One region of the Nonomuraea sp. NPDC050540 genome, then DNA from elsewhere that is predicted to be linked to it. Evidence: riboswitches for the same ligand, from Rfam matches in the RefSeq annotation. Region 1 holds a riboswitch; each other region holds the start of a gene.

Region 1 (5,596 bases):
GTGCACTACCGCGACGCCCACGACACGGCGGCGGAGCTGCCCCGGCTGCGCGCGAGCGCAGCGGTCCAGCTGGCCAGGCGCTGGACGGACCCCGGGCAGGTCGACGAGCAGTTGCTGCGCCTGCTGCAGGACGCGCTCGAGGCGCTGGCCGACGACGACGAGGAGGAGGCCGCCGACCTGCGTTCCCAGCTCAGCGCGCACCTGGCGCACAAGGCGACGATGGCGGTCGGCCCCGGCGCGGTCGCCGGGGAGTGGCTGGACGGGCCGGAGCTGGCCCGCCGTACGCTGGCCGGGTTGCGCCCCGGCTGCCCGCCCGAGGTGCGCTGCGAGGTGCTCAACGAGTGCCGCTGGGGCCTGTACGACTTCGCGCCGCCCGCCGAGCTGCTGGGCATCTCCAAGTCCCTGCACGACGCGGGCATCCGCGCGGGCTCGGCCTATTTCCACAGCGAGGCCCTGGTGGCGCTGGCCATCGACCAGATGCGGCTCGGCGCGCTGCAGTCCGCCGCCGCCCTGGTCGAACGGCACCGCGGCCAGATCGCCGACCATCCGCGCGTCCTGGGCGAGTGGCTGCAGAGCGCCCTCGACACGCTGATGGACCTGTGGCGCGGCCGGTTCGACGAGGCGGCGGCCCGGTTGTTCGGCGAGGCGGAGCGCTCGGTCAAGGAGCTGGAGGAGGCCCGGGTGCTGCCCGCCGGCACCCTGCGCCAGACCTGGGACGGCCAGGTCTACTGGCTGCTGCGCGAGCGCGGCGAGCTGGAGGTGCTGCTGCGCTCCGACCTGGCGGGCCGGGTGGAGCAGCACGGCTACTTCCCGATCTGGCGGGCCGCGCTGGTGCTGGCGCACGCCGAGACCGGCCGGTACGGCGAGGCGATGGACGGGTTCACCGAACTGGCCGACGACACCCGGGGCTTCGCGGCGTTCCCTCCGCACGGCTGGCGGGTGCCGACGCTGAGCCTGCTGGCCGAGTCGTGCGGGAACCTGCACGAGGCCGGCGCGGGCGGGAGCGAGCTGACGGCGCTGGCCGCGCGGGTGTCGGAGCTGTTCACCCCGCACGAGCGGGAGGTCGCGCTGGCCGGGTGGCCGACGGTGCTGATGGGCCCGGCGGCCCGGTTCGGCGCGGTGGCGGCGATGGCCGCGGGCGATCGCGACCTGGCCCTGAGCCGGCTGCGGACGGCGCAGGAGTTCACCGGTGGGATGCGCCCGCAGCTGGCCAGGTTCCGCTACGACCAGGCCAGGGCGCTGGTGCTGGAGGGCCGGCCGGAGGAGGCGGCGCCCCTGGTGGAGAAGGTGCTGCAGACCGCGCTCCCCTGCGGCATGACCTCACTGGCGACACGAGCGCGAGCCCTGCTCGGCCAGCCACCGAACTAGCGCGAGGCCCGTCACCGGCCTAGCGCGAGGCCCGTCACCGGGCCAGCGCGCGGCCCGGCCCGTCACCGGGCCAGGGCCCTGGTCGGTCAGTCATCGGGCCAGGACCCTGGTCGGTCAGTCGCCGGGCACGCTGACCTGGGGCACTCCGGTGCGCGGATGGGGGCGGACCTCGGCCGCGACCCGGTAGACCTCGGCCAGCAGGTCCTCGGTGAGGACGTCGGCGGGCGGGCCGTCGGCCACGAGCCGCCCGCCGTCCATCACGCAGATGCGCGCGCAGAAGGCGGCGGCGAGGTTGAGGTCGTGCAGCGCGACCACGGCGGTCACGCCCAGCCGCCGCACCAGCCGCAGGGCGTCGAGCTGGTGGCGCAGGTCGAGGTGGTTGGTGGGCTCGTCGAGGATCATCGTGCCCGGCTCCTGGGCGAGCGCGCGGGCGATGAGCACGCGCTGCTTCTCCCCGCCCGACAGCCGGTCGAAGGGCGCCTCGGCCAGGTCGGCGACGTCCAGCTCGGTCAGCGCCCCCAGCACGATGCTCCGGTCGGAGTCGTCGTCGCCCTCGAAAGGGCGCTTGTACGGCGTGCGCGCCATCGCCACCACGTCGTGCACGGTCAGCTCGAAGGAGCCCGGCGACTCCTGCAGAACGGCGGCCAGCGTACGGGCCAGCCGTTTGGCCGGCATGCGCCAGATGTCGTCCCCGTCCAGGAGCACCCGCCCGGAGGTGGGCCGCACGGCGCGGTAGAAGGTCCGCAGGAGGGTGGATTTGCCCGCGCCGTTCGGGCCCACGAGCGCGACGAGCTCCCCCGGCGCGGCGGCCAGGGTGACCTCGCTGACCAGGGCCCGTCCGTTCACCACGACGCTCACGCCCTCGGCGCGCAGCTCACCGGGGGTCATCGGGCCGCCTTTCTCCGCATGAGCCACAGGAAGAACGGGCCGCCGGTCACCGCGGTCAGGATGCCGATCGGGATCTCCTCGGGGGCGATGAGGCTGCGGGCGGCGAGGTCGGCGGCGATCAGGAAGGCCGCGCCCATGAGCGCGGCGGCCGGCAGCGCCCGCCGGTGGTCGGCGCCGACCAGCAGCCTGACCACGTGCGGCATCATCAGCCCGACGAACCCGATCGACCCGCTGACCGCGACGATCGCGCCGATCATCAGCGCCACCAGCACGAACATCGCGCCGCGGAAGCGGTGCACGTCCAGCCCGAGCGCGGCGGCGGCCTCCTCCCCCGCCAGCAGCAGGTTGAGCGGACGGCTGACGCCCAGCAGCACGGCGGTGCCGAGCAGCACGGCGGCCGCCGGGATCCAGAGCAGGTCCCAGGTGGTGCCGGCCAGGCCGCCCAGCATCCAGCGCAGCGCCGAGTCGGCCTTGTGCGGGTCGTTGGAGGTGACGATGAGGAAGCTGGCCACGGCCGACAGCACCTCGGCCGTGGCGACTCCGGCCAGCACCAGCCGGATCGTGGTCATCCGGCCGCCCGCTCTGGCCAGGCCGTACACGAGGAAGAGCGCGAGGAGGGCGCCGGCGAAGGCGGCCAGGGGCAGCGTCAGCGCGCCGAACACCGACAGGTTGAGCACCATCACGGCGACCGCGCCGACGGTGCCGCCGGAGGAGACGCCGAGCAGCATCGGGTCGGCCAGCGGGTTGCGCACCAGCGCCTGCAGGGCCATGCCGCAGACCGACAGCCCGGCGCCGACGACCGCGCAGAGCAGCACCCGCGGCAGCCGTACGTCCATGACGATCGTCTCGCGCACGGCCGGCCAGGTGGGCTCGCCCAGCGGCAGCCGGAGCCGGTGCAGCAGGATCGACCAGACCTCCCCGAACGGCAGGCCGACCGAGCCCGCCGCGACGCCCGCCGTCGCGGCCAGCAGCAGCGCGGCGGCGAGCACCGCGAGGATCAGCGGGTACGGCGCACGCCGCACCGCCCGCGTCACTTGAACCGGTCCGGATGGATCTGCCGGGCCAGCGCCTCCACCCCGGCCGGCACCCGCACCCCGAGCACCGCCGACGACAGGGGCAGCACGGCGAACCGCTGCTTCTTGATCGCGGGCACGTCCTTGAGCGCTGGGCTGGCCAGCAGGAACTTCTTCTTGGCCTCGACCGTGGTCTGGCCGTAGTCGTAGATGACGATGACCTCGGGCGCGCGCTCGGCGACCTGCTCGAAGGAGACGTTTCCCCACGCCTTGGGCAGGTCGGCGAAGAGGTTGGCCCCGCCGGCCAGTTTGATCATCTCGTTGCCGATCCCGGCGCCGCCCGCGGTGAAGGCGGTCTTGTCGCCGGAGTCGTAGACGAACACCTTGGCCGGCTCGACGTCGCCGAGCTTTTTCGCAACGCCGTCCAGGACGGTCCGCATGGCGCCGATCTGCCGCTCCGCGCGCTCGCCGACGCCGAAGACGCGGCCGATGGTACGGATCTCCTCCTCGGCCTGGGCCGCGGTGACCGGGCCGTTCGGGCATTCCTCGGAGTTGACGTGGGTGTCGATGCCGGACTTGGCCAGCACGTCCCGGCCGCGGCCCTCCTTGGCGTCGAAGGCGCTCTCGAAGCCGCCGTAGACGAAGTCCGGCTCGGCCGAGAGCAGCGCCTCGAAGGAGGGGTACTCCTTGGCCAGTACCTTGATCCGGTCATAGGCGGCCTTGTACTCGGGCAAGATCGCGTCATCGAGGTAAGCGGTGCCCGCCATCGACTTCTCCAGCCCGAGCGCGAGCATGATCTCGGTGGCGTGCTGGTTGAGCGCGACGGCCCGGCGGGGCGGCCGCTCGTAGGTGGTGCTGACGCCGCAGCTGACGACGGTGACGGGGAACCCCGCGGGGACTCCGGCCGCCTGTTCGGCGGCGGGTGCGGGAGCGCTCGCACAGCCGGCCAGCAGGGCCGAGGCGACGAGCAGGGGTACGAGCGCGCGCGGGCTCGCGGGGAAGGGCATGCCGTCCACCGTTCCTCTCATGGGGAGATCCGCCCCAAGGTCGTGAGGTGGCGACCGCGTGAGTCTCCTGGCTCTCGGGTCAACGCTCACCCCGGCCTTCCCGTCCGCAAGGGCAGTGGCTTCGTCGGGGCTCGCTCGCCGATCACAGTGGCGGGACCGCGCCGGATTCACACCGGCTTCCTCGATCCGCCGTCGCCTATTTCGGGATCTATCGTGGCATATCCGGAGGGCTGCCAACCAGGCCGTACGCCTTCATGATCTACTGACCTGCGGGAATGCCGAGGAGATATTCGGGGCAGCGTGCACCTCATGGGGGAAAATTCTAAGAAGCACGCTATTCGCGCGGCCGCGGCCGCCGCCGCGCTGTTCACGATCACGGCCTGCGGTTCCGGGGGCGCCCAGAACACCGCCGGCCTCGCCGTCCAGAGTCCTGCCACACCGCCGGCCGATCCCAGCGACATGGGCTCGCCGGACGCCGGTACCGGTGCCGACGACGTCAAGAAGGCGGGCGAGGCCGCGCTGGCCGCCGTGGAGGGCACGGTCACCGGCCTGGACTCCGACGAGGGCGTGTGGAAGGTCACCGTCATCGGCGCGGACGGCGCCGAGAGCAAGGTCCGGGTCGACGCGATGACCTGGAAGGTCGTCGGCACGCCGTCGGCGGAGGCCGACGACGACGCGGAGAAGGCCAAGCACAAGGCGCAGGCCGAGGCGGCCAAGACCACCTACTCCGACGCCGCGGAGAAGGTCGCCGGCGAGTACCCGGACGGCAAGATCACCGAGCTGTCCCTGGACAGGGACAACGGCACGGTGGTCTGGGAGGCCGACGTGACCGCCGCAGACGGGACCAAGGCGAAGGTCAAGATCAAGGCGGACGACGGCAGCGTGGTCTCGCCGTCGGCCGAGCCGGAATCGACCGGCTGACGCACATGACGGGCTGAGGAGGCGGCGCTACCCGGCCAGCGCCCGTCGCGCGTAAGCGCGCACGTCCGCGTCCGGATCGCCCAGCGCCGCCTCCAGTGCCGCGCCCGCTTCGGCCGTGTCCGCCCAGCGGGTCAGTGCCAGCACGGCCGCCTTGCGCACGTCGAGGTTCTCGTCCGACAGCGCCGCCACGAGCGGCGCCGGCGCACTGGCGCGGTCGGCGGCGGCGAGCGCGCGGGCCGCGCCCACCCGCACCTGCCACCGCGGGTCGTCCATCGCCTGTACGGCCGCCGCCACCAGCGGCCCGCCCGCACCGGCCGACGACTCCAGGGCGGCGGCCCTGACCAGCGGGTCGGCGTCGGCGGCCAGCGTCTCCAGCACGGGCGCGGGCTTGCCGATGAT
Region 2 (5,596 bases), on a different contig from region 1:
AACGGCGCCGGCAAGAGCACGCTCGCCCGCGTACTGACCGGCCTGCAACGACACGAGGGCGAGATGTCGCTGGACGGGCGGCGGCTCGGCCGGGCCGAACGCCAGCGTGTGAGCGGCATCGTCATGCAGGACGTGCAACGGCAACTGTTCACCGACAGCGTGAGCGCCGAGCTCAGGCTCAGCGGGTCCGGCGCGCCGCAGGTCGGCGGCCTCCTGCGTGACCTCGACCTCGAGTCTCTGCGGGACCGGCACCCGTTGTCCCTCTCGGGCGGGCAGCAGCAACGCCTGGTCGTCGCCGCGGCCCGGCTCGGCGCTCGCCGGATCGTCGTGTTCGACGAGCCCAGCTCCGGCGTCGACCGCCGTCACCTGCACTCCGTCGCGCGGATCATGCGCGAGCTCGCGGCCGAAGGCGTCACCGTGCTCGTCATCAGCCACGACGACGATCTTCTGGCCCTCGCCGCCGACCAGGAGCTCAGGCTCAGGGCCCTCGGTGGAGCGTGAGCGAGAAAGGTGCCGATCACCTGGCCGGCCGGGCCATCCGCGTCGGTGGGGTCGGGGCAGACCCGCCATGCGCCTGTTGAGGTATGCGTTGGCCCAGCTCACGGCGAGGTTGGCCGTGCACGGCGTGCGCCGGCTCCGCCCCTCAGGAGAGGGTGCCGCTTCGCCTGACCCATCTCGCTGCAAGCCGGCCTGACCGGGAACCTGGAGTAGGTTGCCGTAGTCATCGCGATATATCTTGACTTGGAGTGCAACGCGACATATCGTGACTTCCCGGCGATGCGTATCGACCCCTGGAGGGACGATCTCATGAACGAACTGGTGCCTGCCCTGGTTGTCCTCTTCATCGTCGTCCTCGTGCTGCTGTCGGTCTTGCAACTAGCCCTCGTGTGCGGCGCGCCATGGGGGAGCCTGGCATGGGGTGGGCGGCACCGGGTCCTACCGGGACCACTGCGGGTTGGCAGCGGTATCGCGCTGGTGCTCTATGTCGCGTTCGCAGTCGTGGTCGTGGACCGTGTCGGATGGATCGACGTGGTGGCAGACCCCGTCGCGGGTATCGGCACCTGGGCGGTGTTCGGGTTCGCCGTGCTCAGCGTCATCCCCAATGCGGTGTCCCGAAGCAAGCCGGAGCGGTATGTCGGAACATCCGCCGCGTTCATGCTCGCCGCGGCCAGCCTCGGCGTCGCGCTCAACGCGGCGTCGATTTCGTAAGCCGTCCTCGAACGCTGCGGCTGCCGACAATCCCGTCCGGCCAGGTCATGGTCTTGGAACGGCAGCTCGGCGCCGGTGCGCGGGTGAGGTTCGCTCCCGAGGACCGCTTCTTCCCGGCGGAGCTCCTGACCTCACTGCCCCGCGCGGTCCTGCACAGGCTGCGGCTTGTGGTCGGCCCGGACGCCATCCTGCGCCGGCACCGCGAGTCCGTGAGGCAGCAGCATGCCCGGACCTGTCGGCCGAAGCGGCGAGGGCGCCCAGCCGCAGTCCGTCATCTCCGCCGCCACGGCCGCCCAGGCCCACGAGTTCGGCACCCGCCTGTCCGGCGGCCGGCGCCAGCGCATCGCCATCGCCCGCGCCATCCTCAAGGACGCGCCCATCCTCGTCGTGGACGAAGCCGTCTCCAGCCTCGACACCGAAAGCGAGCAGGAGGTCGCGGCCGCCATGTCCTCCGTCCGTCCGACCGCACCACGCTGATCATCGCCCACCGGCTGTCCACCATCCTGACCGCCGACCGCATCGTGGTACGGGAATCCCGCCGCGTCGCCGAGGCCGGCACCCATGAGGCTCCTGACCGGCGATGGCGCCTACACCCGCCTCATATCCGCCCAACTGACCGGATCCGTGTCATGATGGCCGGGTAAAGGCGAGCGCGGACTGAGGAAGCCGGTGTGACTCCGGCGCGGTCCCGCCACTGTGATCGGCGAGCGGATCCCCTCGACGCCACCACCCTTCCCCGAGGGGTGGGAAGGCGGGGACGAGCCTCGACCCGAGAGCCAGGAGACTCACGCGGTCGCCTCCTCGACGACCTGGGGCGGATTTCCCCGGAGAGGAGCAGGCCATGGCGCCTGAAGAACGATGGCGTGCCGTCGGCCGCTCGATCCCGCCGTGAGTAGTCCCTGATCTCTCCAGAAACTGCCGGATTTGCCGTCCGGCCATTTAGTCATGCCCTTTTTGAGAATGGAGCCTGGAGTTATGGAAGCGGCGTCGGAAGAGTCCGTCCGCAGCACGCTCGAGGAAATCGCCGAATTCGGTTCGTTCTTCGCTCCGCACCTTGGCGGCGACCCCGCGGGATGGCACGACGTGAGCGCCGACTACGCGCGCGGATTCACCGATCTGGTCGAGGCGACCGCCGCCAGGTACGACACCGCCGAGTTGCGCATCGGCGCCTCCATCGCCCAGCTGAGCCACGCCGCGCGCCTCTGGTCGCCTGTCGTGGGCGCCGTGCTCACCCGCGGAGTCATCCCCGACCTGACCCGGCTCGACCGCGCCGACGACGACTCACGCCTGCGGCTGCCCACGCTCGCGGGATGGCATGCAGGGACGGAAGGCCAGGTCGCCGCCCTGCTCTACGACATGGTGGTGCGCCGCCACCTCGAACCGTTCGCGCGCGGCCTGCGGGTGAAAGTCGCCCCCGGACTCCTGTATGGCAACGCCGCCTCGGCCGTCGCCGAAGCCGGACGTGCCGTGGCAACCGCCCGCCCGGAGCTCGCCCCCCGGGCCGCTCGGCTGGTGAACCTGCTGCTGGCCACTGGCGGGCTGGCCGGGAAAGGCTCCCTCACCTCTCCAGAACTCGCGTTCCGGCGCACCACGTGCTGTCTCTATTACCGGGTGCCGGACGGCGATAAATGCGGGGACTGCGCCCTGCTGGACAAATGAATTCTTGAAATCCCGGTGAGCCTGTGCCTAAAGTTCTTGCGAAGAGTTCGCAACTGCATCACTTGTGCAGAATGCCGAAGGAGGACGCACATGGCGCACCACGGTTTCGCCGAACCCGATGACCCGCAGACCTGCCTGAAGTCCCACACCCCCGCGGTGGACTCGCCGTTCGAGTGGCGTGAGGACGACGACGAGTAAGACCTGATTTCCCGGTCCCGGCACACCCAGGAAGGTCTTGCTCATGATCCGCGAAGTGCGCCGGGACCGGCCACGCCACCCTGTCGTCGCCAGCATGGTCTCGTACACCGCTGTTCAAGGGACAGAGGTGACCGGTGGCGCGGCCCTCGGTGACGAAGACGCAGCTCGCCTGGCCGCGATCGGGGAGGCGATCGAGCGCCATTGCGCCAACCAGGTGCCCGGCGGCCTGACCCGAGCCGCCCACCGAGATCTGACCGAACCCGCACTCGACCCTCGGGACTTCGCCCTCTATTCTCCCGCCCAGTACGCGGCCAAGGGCTTTCCGTTCGTCCCGATGACCCGGGAACTGGAGATCACCTGGGTGCCCGCCGAGGACCTGACCTCGGGGGAGCGGGTCCTGGTGCCCGCCTCGCTGGTCTACGTCAACTACTTCACCGGCCCACGCCGCGGCGAGCCGTACACCAACTACCCGGTCCTGGCCGGTACCGCCGCCGGCCCGACGCGGGAGCAGGCGAGGCGGGCGGCCCTGCGTGAAGTGCTGGAACGTGACGCGGTCACGCTCTGGTGGGCCGGCCGCCATGAAGCCGCCCCGCTCCCGGTGCCCGAGACGGGCCCGCTGGCCACCGCGCTGGGCGAGGCGGCGACGTCCGGGCTGACGGTCACGCCGCTGGAGATTCCATCGGAATTCGGGGCGATCGTCGCCGGGGTCTTCGTCGAGGACCGCGAGCGCGGGATCGTGGGATTCGGCAGCGCCTGCCGGGAGACCGCTGAGGAGGCCGCAGCCAAGGCGTTCACCGAGGCCATCGGCACCTATGAGACCGGCCGCGTGCTGCTGCGCCTGGATCCCGGACCACCGTACCTGCCACGCCGCGCCGACCGCCGCTACCTCGACGACCTGCGGCGCGGCTGGCGTTCGGTCAACGACGTGCGCCTGCACGTCCAGCTCTACCTGGATGAACGCCTGCGGGGCGAGACGCTCGACCGGTTGCGCCACCCCGCAGGATCGCCCGCCAGGGGCGCGGCGACCTTCCGGGCCTACGCCGTGGACCTCACCGTCGCAGGCATGGACCTGCACGTCGCCCGGGTCATCGTGCCCGGCCTGTCCTGCAACGCCCCGGCCGCGTTTCCGTTCCTGGGCGGGAGCCGGATCCCGCCGTCATCAGATCTGACACCGGTGCCCCTGCCCTTCGCGTGAACCCAGGAGGAGACGAAGACATGCGGCTCGGACTTGCGATGGGCTACGGCGGCGAGCCGATGGAGGAGGTGCTGCCGGCGATCCGGCACGCCGAGAGCATCGGCGTCGACTCCGTGTGGAGCGTGGAGGAGTACGGACCGGACGCCGTCAGCGTGCTCGGCTACCTGGCCGCCGTGACCGAGCGCATCGAGCTGGGCACCGCGATCATGCAGATCCCGGCCCGTACACCGGCCGCCACGGCGATGACCGCGATGACGCTGGACGTGCTGTCGCGCGGCCGGTTCCAGCTCGGCCTCGGGCTGTCGGTGCCGTGGATCGTAGAGGGCTGGCACGGCCTGCCGTACGACCGGCCGCTGCGCCGCACCCGGGAGTACGTCGAGATCGTGCGTAAGGCCATCGCGCGCGAGGAACGGGTGGAGTACGCCGGCGAACTGTACCGCCTGCCGTACACGGGTGCGGGCTCCACGGGGCGGGCGCGGCCGATCCGCTCGGAGATGACACCGCTCTGGCCGCGCATTCCGCTGTATCTGGCGGCCATTGGGCCCGGCAACCTGTCGCTCACCGGTGAGCTCGCCGACGGGTGGCTGTCGGGGATGTACGCGCCCGAGCACGAGGCCGCGATCCTGGCTCCGCTGGACGCGGGCATCGCCGGGGCAGGTCGCGCGCCGGGGGATGTGAAGATCTGCCCCATTCTGTACGTCGCGCACGCTGACACGGTTGAGGCGGGGCGGGAGCGGTTACGCCCGCTCTACTCCCATCTGATCGGCGCGGCTTCGCCTGGCGTGCGTAACACCTATGCCGACGTGGTCGTCCAGATGGGGTACGAGGGCGCGGCTCACGACATCCGTAAGCACTTCGCCGCCGGTGACCGTGATGCCGCCACGGCCGCGGTGCCCGACCGGCTGCTCGACGAGGTGGCCTTGATCGGCCCGATCGAGGCCATGACCGAGCGGCTCGCCGTGTGGCGGGAGTCCCGGGTGGACACGGTCATCCTGCTCGACCGCGACCCGGCCTTCCTGGAGGCCGCACGGGCCGTGCTGTGAGACGGATGTGGGCGCTGACGGTGCCGTTGCTGGTGGCGGGGCTGACGCAGATCGTCGTCAACGTCGTCGACACCGTCATGCTGGCCCGATACTCCACGACCGCGCTGGCCGCCTTCGCGCTGGCCGCGCCCGTCTACCTGATCGCCCTGGTCGTGGTGCGTGGCTGGGCCACCGCCGTGCAGATCAAAGTGGCGCAGGCGCATGGCGCCGGCACACCCGCGGCGGTGATGCGAGTCGTCCGCGTGGGGTTGGGCACCTCGATCCTGGCCGGGGCCGCGATCGGCGCCGTCCT
Region 3 (5,596 bases), on a different contig from region 1:
GCGGGTGACCATGGCCAGGCTGCACATCAGCACCTGGCGGTTACGGCGGCGCGAACGGCTCGGCTGGGACCTGCCGGAGACCTCGCACGAGGACGTTCTGCCCTCGGAGTCCGAGCAGGGGCTCTGGCAGGCGCTCGAAGGGCTGCCCAAGAAGCAGCGCGCCGTGCTCGTCCTGCGCTACTACGAGCAGCTGACCGACGCGGAGATCGCCGGGGTGCTCGGCATCTCCCAGGGGACGGTCCGCAGCCACGCCTCGCTCGGGCTGAGCAGGCTCCGCTCGGCGATCGACCGCCCCTCCGCCACGAACGGGAGCGCCCGATGACTCTGGAAGACGAGCTGCGCACCACCCTCGGACACGCCGCCGAGCGCGCGCCACACGCCCCCCAGGGCCTGCCCGCGCACATCGCCGGCCGGTCCAGGCGACGCAGGATCCGCGCGAACGCGCTGATGGCGGCGGTCGCGGTCGCGGTGATCGCCGGAGGGGCCGCGGTGGCGCTGCGCGGCGAACCTCCGCGGCAGCCGATCCCCGCGATCCGTCCCACCTCCACCCCGGCCCGGATCACCGAGGCCGAGCCGGTGGAGAAGGTGTGGCCGGCGGCCGTCACGAAGATCCCCGGCAAGCTGCGCGGCGGCGCGAAGATCCGCCCGCTGAAGCTGATCGGCGACCGGTCCGTGCTGTTCGAGACGTGGGAGAGCCACGAGAAGGCCAACGCGATCTACGCCTACGACCTGGAGGCGCGGACGAGCCGGAAGATCACCAATATCCGTACGCCGAAGGGTGTCTTCGCCAGCAACTGGACGATCGGCACGGACCGGGTCTTCTGGAGCACGATCGAGGACGGCGGCACCGGCCTGTGGTCGGTCCCGCTCGAAGGCGGGAGCACGGAGCGCCTGGCCACCGTGCCGGGACGGGTCGACACGATGGCGGTGGCCGGTGACCGGCTGGCGTTCTCCGTGATGGACGGCGGCGGCGTCTCCACCCTCCCCCTCGGGGGCGGGAAGGTGGAGGCGGTGCGGGGGGCCGAGCGGCACCACATCCTGAGCTGGCCATGGGCGGGGACGCCGAGCGATTACACGCCCAACGGCGAGACCAGCTACGAGGAGATCGTCAACGCCGAGACGGGCGAGACGAACAGGGCGGTGGTGCGCGCGGGCGAGACCTGGGTGCGGTGCGGCGTGCTCACCTGCGTCGGCGCCAGGCCGGACCGGACCGCTTTCATGCGCCTGCGCGACGGCACCCAGGAGCGGGACCTGCCCGAGATCCCTATGCCCGGAATCGCCGCGGACCGGTTCATGACGGTGCGGTTCGACTCGGCCGGCCGCGGTCAGGCGCTGCTCGACCTGGCCACGGGCCGCTCGGGAGACCTCGGCATCCGGCCCGGCGACGATGGCGGGATGCAGGTGGTTCACCCGGGCGTCGGCGACGGCCGGCTCGTGCACTATCCGCTCAAGGGCGAAAACGTGATCATCGACCTCTCGAAGATCACGTGACTGTTGACGAGAACCGGAGGAAAGGATACGTTCCGGTAGATTTCACGGCTGTCAGGGGAAATCCGGTGAGATGCCGGTGCGGACGCGCCACTGTATCCGGGACGTAGATCCCGGGAGCCAGGTCACCTCACGGCCGTGACCTCACCTGTTGGGACGCGTCATCCCTGAGGAGGCCTTGATGAGTGGTGGGACCACTTCGACGTCCGTGCCCTTTCCCCGTTTGCGGCCCTGGCTGCTGAGCGTGCCGTTGTTCCTGTTGATCGCGTACCTGGTCCTGATGGACAACGGCGCGGTCTCACAGACCGGCACCCTGCTCCACGAGCTGATGCACGACGGGCGCCACCTGCTCGGCGTGCCCTGCCACTAGAGGCCGGGCACGATGGTGCGCACCCTTGTGGTCAGAGGCCTGCTCCTGGGCCTGCTGGCCGGACTGTTCGCGGGCGCCTTCGCCTTCCTGGCGGGGGAGCCCCACGTCGACAGCGCTATCGCTTTGGAAGAGGCCGCGGCGGCGGCAGCGCCCGCCGCGCCCGCCGACGATCATCACGGTGAGGAGGCCGAGGTCAGCAGGCCGGTGCAGAAAGCCGGGCTGTTCCTCGCGACGGGCCTCTACGGTCTCGCCGTCGGCGGCATCTTCGGCCTGGTCGTGGCCGGGCTGCGCGGACGGGTCGGGCCCAGGTCGGACCCCGCCCTCGCGTTCGCCGCCGCGGGCACGGCCTATCTGGCGATCGTCCTGCTGCCCTTCCTGAAATATCCCGCCAACCCGCCCGCCGTCGGCGACCCCCACACGATCGGCAGCCGGACCCTGCTCTACGTGGTCATGGTGCTGGTGGGCCTGGCCGCCGTGGCCATCGCGGTCGCCAGTGGGCGCCGGGTCACCGGTGGTCCGTGGGCGCGCTGGAGCGTCACCGTCGTGACCTTCCTCGTGCCGGTGGTCGCCGCGCTGGCGCTGCTGCCGCGGGTCGACGAGGTGCCCGCGGGCTTTCCGGCCACGTTGCTGTGGGAGTTCCGGCTCGCGTCGCTGGGGACACAGCTGGTGTTCTGGGCGGCGTTCGGGGCGCTGTTCGCCTGGGCGGGCGAGCGCGCCGCCCGCCGGACCACCGCCGCCGTCCCAGCCGCCGCACCGAGCTGAGCGGAGTGCTTTTCGTACGGCATGCCAGCACACCAGGCATGCGCACAGCCTGCTTCCCGGCGCCGGAGCAGGCCGATCGCGCCAGCCTGGCGAAGGCCGCCCTTCTGGCCGGGACCGCCGACCTGGCCAGGACGGCGTCATACGCGGGACCCGGCATCCGGCCCGAGCTCCGCGAGCCCGGCGAACTCCGCGAGCCCGGCGTGCCCGGCGACGCGGAGCCCGGTGGGCTTGGGGAGATACTGACGGCCGGGCAGGCGGGGGCGGCGTTCGTCGCGCCGTCGGTGGCCGCGTTGCAGACCGCCTCGGCCATGGGGCTCGCGCCCATCGTGGTCGACGCGCTGGCCGAGGCGGATCACGGCCGGTGGGGCGGCCTGCCGTACACGCGGGTCGCCCAGGAGGAGCCGGACGCGCTCGCGAGCTGGCTCGCCGACCCCGGCGCGGCACCCCACGGCGGCGAGAGCCTCGACCGGATGACGGCGCGCGTCACGGGGTGGCTCGACGAGACGCGGGCCAGGTTCGACGGCCGGCGCGGGCGGCCGTTCCTGGTCATCTGCGACTCGGGAGTCATCCGCGCCGCGCTCGGCCACGCGCTCGGCCTGCCCCCGCTGCACGCCGCCCGTTTCGACCTCGCGCCACTGTCCACCACCGAGCTGGCCGTCACCCGCGGCGGCTGGCGGGTCGCCCACGTCAACCGGGACGCCCTCGAACACCGGAAGGTCACCTCTTGATCGCCACCTACCCGTTCAGCGCGGTCGTCGGGCTCGACGACCTGAAGCTGGCGCTGGTGCTCAACGCCGTCTCGCCCCGGGTGGGCGGCGTGCTCGTCCGCGGGGAGAAGGGCACCGCCAAGTCGACGATCGTCCGCGCGCTGGCCGCCCAGCTGCCGTCGGTGGACGTGGTGGCCGGTTGCCGGTTCGCCTGCGACCCGGCCGCGCCGGACCCGGACTGCCCCGACGGGCCGCACGACCCCGGCGAACACCGCCACCGGCGGCCGGCCTCCCTGGTCGAACTGCCGGTCGGCGCCTCCGAGGACCGGCTCGTCGGCTCGCTCGACGTCGAACGCGCGCTGACCGAAGGCGTGAAGGCGTTCGAGCCGGGACTGCTGGCGGGCGCGCACCGCGGCGTGCTCTACGTCGACGAGGTCAACCTCCTGCACGACCACCTCGTGGACCTCCTGCTCGACGCCGCCGCGCTCGGCACCTGCTATGTCGAGCGCGAAGGCGTGTCGGTACGGCACGCCGCCCGCTTCCTCCTGGTCGGCACCATGAACCCGGAGGAAGGCGAGCTGCGCCCCCAGCTCCTCGACCGGTTCGGACTGACCGTCGAGGTGAAGGCGTCGCGGGACCCGGACGAGCGGGCCGAGGTGGTACGGCGGCGCATGGCCTACGACGCTTCACCCGAGGAGTTCGTGGCGCGGTGGACCGCCCAGGAGTCCGCGCTCGGCGAGCGGATCCTGCGGGCCAGGGCGCTGCTGCGCGGCGGGGTCGCGCTGCCCGACACGCGGCTGCTGCAGATCGCGGCGGTGTGCGCGGGCTTCGAGGTGGACGGCCTGCGCGCCGACCTGGTCACGGCGAACGCGGCCATGGCGCACGCGGCCTGGCAGGGGCGGGACCGGGTGACGGAGGAGGACGTGCGGGTGGCGGCCCGGCTGTCCCTGCCGCACCGGCGGCGCCGGGACCCGTTCGACGCGCCGGGGCTGGACGAGGACCTGCTGGAGGAACTCCTGGACCGCCACCGGGGCGACGACGACCCTGACGGCGGCGGCACCCCTGACACCCCACCGGACGGCCCCGGCTCCCAGCCCGACCAGGGCGAGGCGGGACCCACGCCGGATCCCGGGCCCAACTCCCAGCTCGACCGGGGGGAAACCGGGCACAACTCCCAGCTTGACCAGGGCGAGGCGGGACCCACGCCGGATCCCGGGCCCAACTCCCAGCTCGACCAAAGAGGGGCGGCGGACCAGGAGGAAGGCGGGGACGACTCCTTGGGCGGTGTCACGGCGGTGGCCGGGGTGGGGGCGCCGTATCGGGTGCCGGTGATGAAGGTTCCCGGGCTCGGGGCCGGTGCTTCTGGGCGGAGGTCGCGGGCGCGTACGCCGCGTGGCAGGGCGACCGGGGCGCGGGTGCCGCACGGCAAGGTGAAGGATCTGCACCTGCCGGCGACTCTGCTGGCGGCGGCGCCGTACCAGAAGGAGCGGGGTCGGACCGGAGCCGGGCTGCTGCTGCGCGGCGGCGATCTGCGCGAGGTCGTGCGGGAGGGCAGGGAGAGCAACCTCGTGCTGTTCGTGGTCGACGCGAGCGGCTCGATGGCCGCGCGCAGGCGGATGACCGCGGTGAAGACGGCGGTGCTCAGCCTGCTGCTCGACGCCTACCAGCGCAGGGACAAGGTGGGGCTGGTGACGTTCCGGGGGAGGGGCGCGGAGGTGGCGTTGCCGCCGACGTCGTCGGTGGAGGCGGGGGCGGCGCGGCTGCGGTCGCTGCCGACCGGCGGGCGTACGCCGCTGGCCGAGGGGCTGGCCAGGGCGGCGGAGGTGCTGCGGGTGGAGCGGATGCGCGATCCCGACCGGCGTCCGCTGGTCGTGGTGGTGACCGACGGGCGGGCGACCGCGGGCGGTGACGTGGACGCGGCAGCCGGGCTGCTCAGGGGCGTGGCGTGCGTGGTCGTCGACTGCGAGAGCGGCCCGGTCCGGCTGGGCCTCGCCGTACGGCTGGCGGCCAGGCTGGCCGCCGAGGTGGTCACGCTGGACGACCTGGGAACCGTGGTCCGCGAGCACAGGAAGGCGAGCTGAGATGCCGCAGGGCAAGCCGAGCGTCGTGCCGGAGGACGGGCTGACCACGCGCCAGCGGCGTACCCGGCCGTTGCTGATGGTGCACACGGGTCCGGGTAAGGGCAAGTCCACGGCGGCGTTCGGGATGGCGCTGCGGGCGTGGAACCAGGGCTGGCCGATCGGGGTGTTCCAGTTCGTGAAGTCGGCGA

What was found. A riboswitch is a leader RNA that binds a small molecule or an ion and turns the genes downstream of it on or off. The one in region 1 is predicted to bind cobalamin.
Region 2: another riboswitch for cobalamin. It lies ahead of ACIBI5_RS37890 ((2Fe-2S)-binding protein); the one in region 1 lies ahead of ACIBI5_RS43475 (ABC transporter substrate-binding protein).
Region 3: another riboswitch for cobalamin. It lies ahead of ACIBI5_RS32990 (CbtB-domain containing protein); the one in region 1 lies ahead of ACIBI5_RS43475 (ABC transporter substrate-binding protein).

Annotation. Positions count from the first base shown of each region.
Region 1 is NZ_JBITHA010000018.1:171,824-177,419, forward strand. It holds gene ACIBI5_RS43460 (AAA family ATPase) at 1-1,368, shown strand, start outside; gene ACIBI5_RS43465 (ABC transporter ATP-binding protein) at 1,483-2,256, opposite strand; gene ACIBI5_RS43470 (FecCD family ABC transporter permease) at 2,253-3,278, opposite strand; gene ACIBI5_RS43475 (ABC transporter substrate-binding protein) at 3,287-4,297, opposite strand; cobalamin riboswitch at 4,337-4,459, opposite strand; gene ACIBI5_RS43480 (PepSY domain-containing protein) at 4,586-5,197, shown strand; gene ACIBI5_RS43485 (fumarate reductase/succinate dehydrogenase flavoprotein subunit) at 5,225-5,596, opposite strand, start outside.
Region 2 is NZ_JBITHA010000014.1:135,833-141,428, reverse strand. It holds gene ACIBI5_RS37905 (ABC transporter ATP-binding protein) at 1-501, shown strand, start outside; gene ACIBI5_RS37900 (hypothetical protein) at 808-1,209, shown strand; gene ACIBI5_RS37895 (ATP-binding cassette domain-containing protein) at 1,432-1,686, shown strand; cobalamin riboswitch at 1,817-2,017, shown strand; gene ACIBI5_RS37890 ((2Fe-2S)-binding protein) at 2,185-2,868, shown strand; gene ACIBI5_RS37885 (YcaO-like family protein) at 3,110-4,261, shown strand; gene ACIBI5_RS37880 (LLM class F420-dependent oxidoreductase) at 4,282-5,304, shown strand; gene ACIBI5_RS37875 (MATE family efflux transporter) at 5,310-5,596, shown strand, end outside.
Region 3 is NZ_JBITHA010000011.1:71,288-76,883, reverse strand. It holds gene ACIBI5_RS33000 (SigE family RNA polymerase sigma factor) at 1-322, shown strand, start outside; gene ACIBI5_RS32995 (hypothetical protein) at 319-1,491, shown strand; adenosylcobalamin (AdoCbl) riboswitch at 1,521-1,668, shown strand; gene ACIBI5_RS32990 (CbtB-domain containing protein) at 1,697-1,858, shown strand; gene ACIBI5_RS32985 (CbtA family protein) at 1,871-2,620, shown strand; gene ACIBI5_RS32980 (histidine phosphatase family protein) at 2,659-3,348, shown strand; gene ACIBI5_RS32975 (magnesium chelatase subunit D family protein) at 3,345-5,408, shown strand; gene cobO (cob(I)yrinic acid a,c-diamide adenosyltransferase) at 5,410-5,596, shown strand, end outside.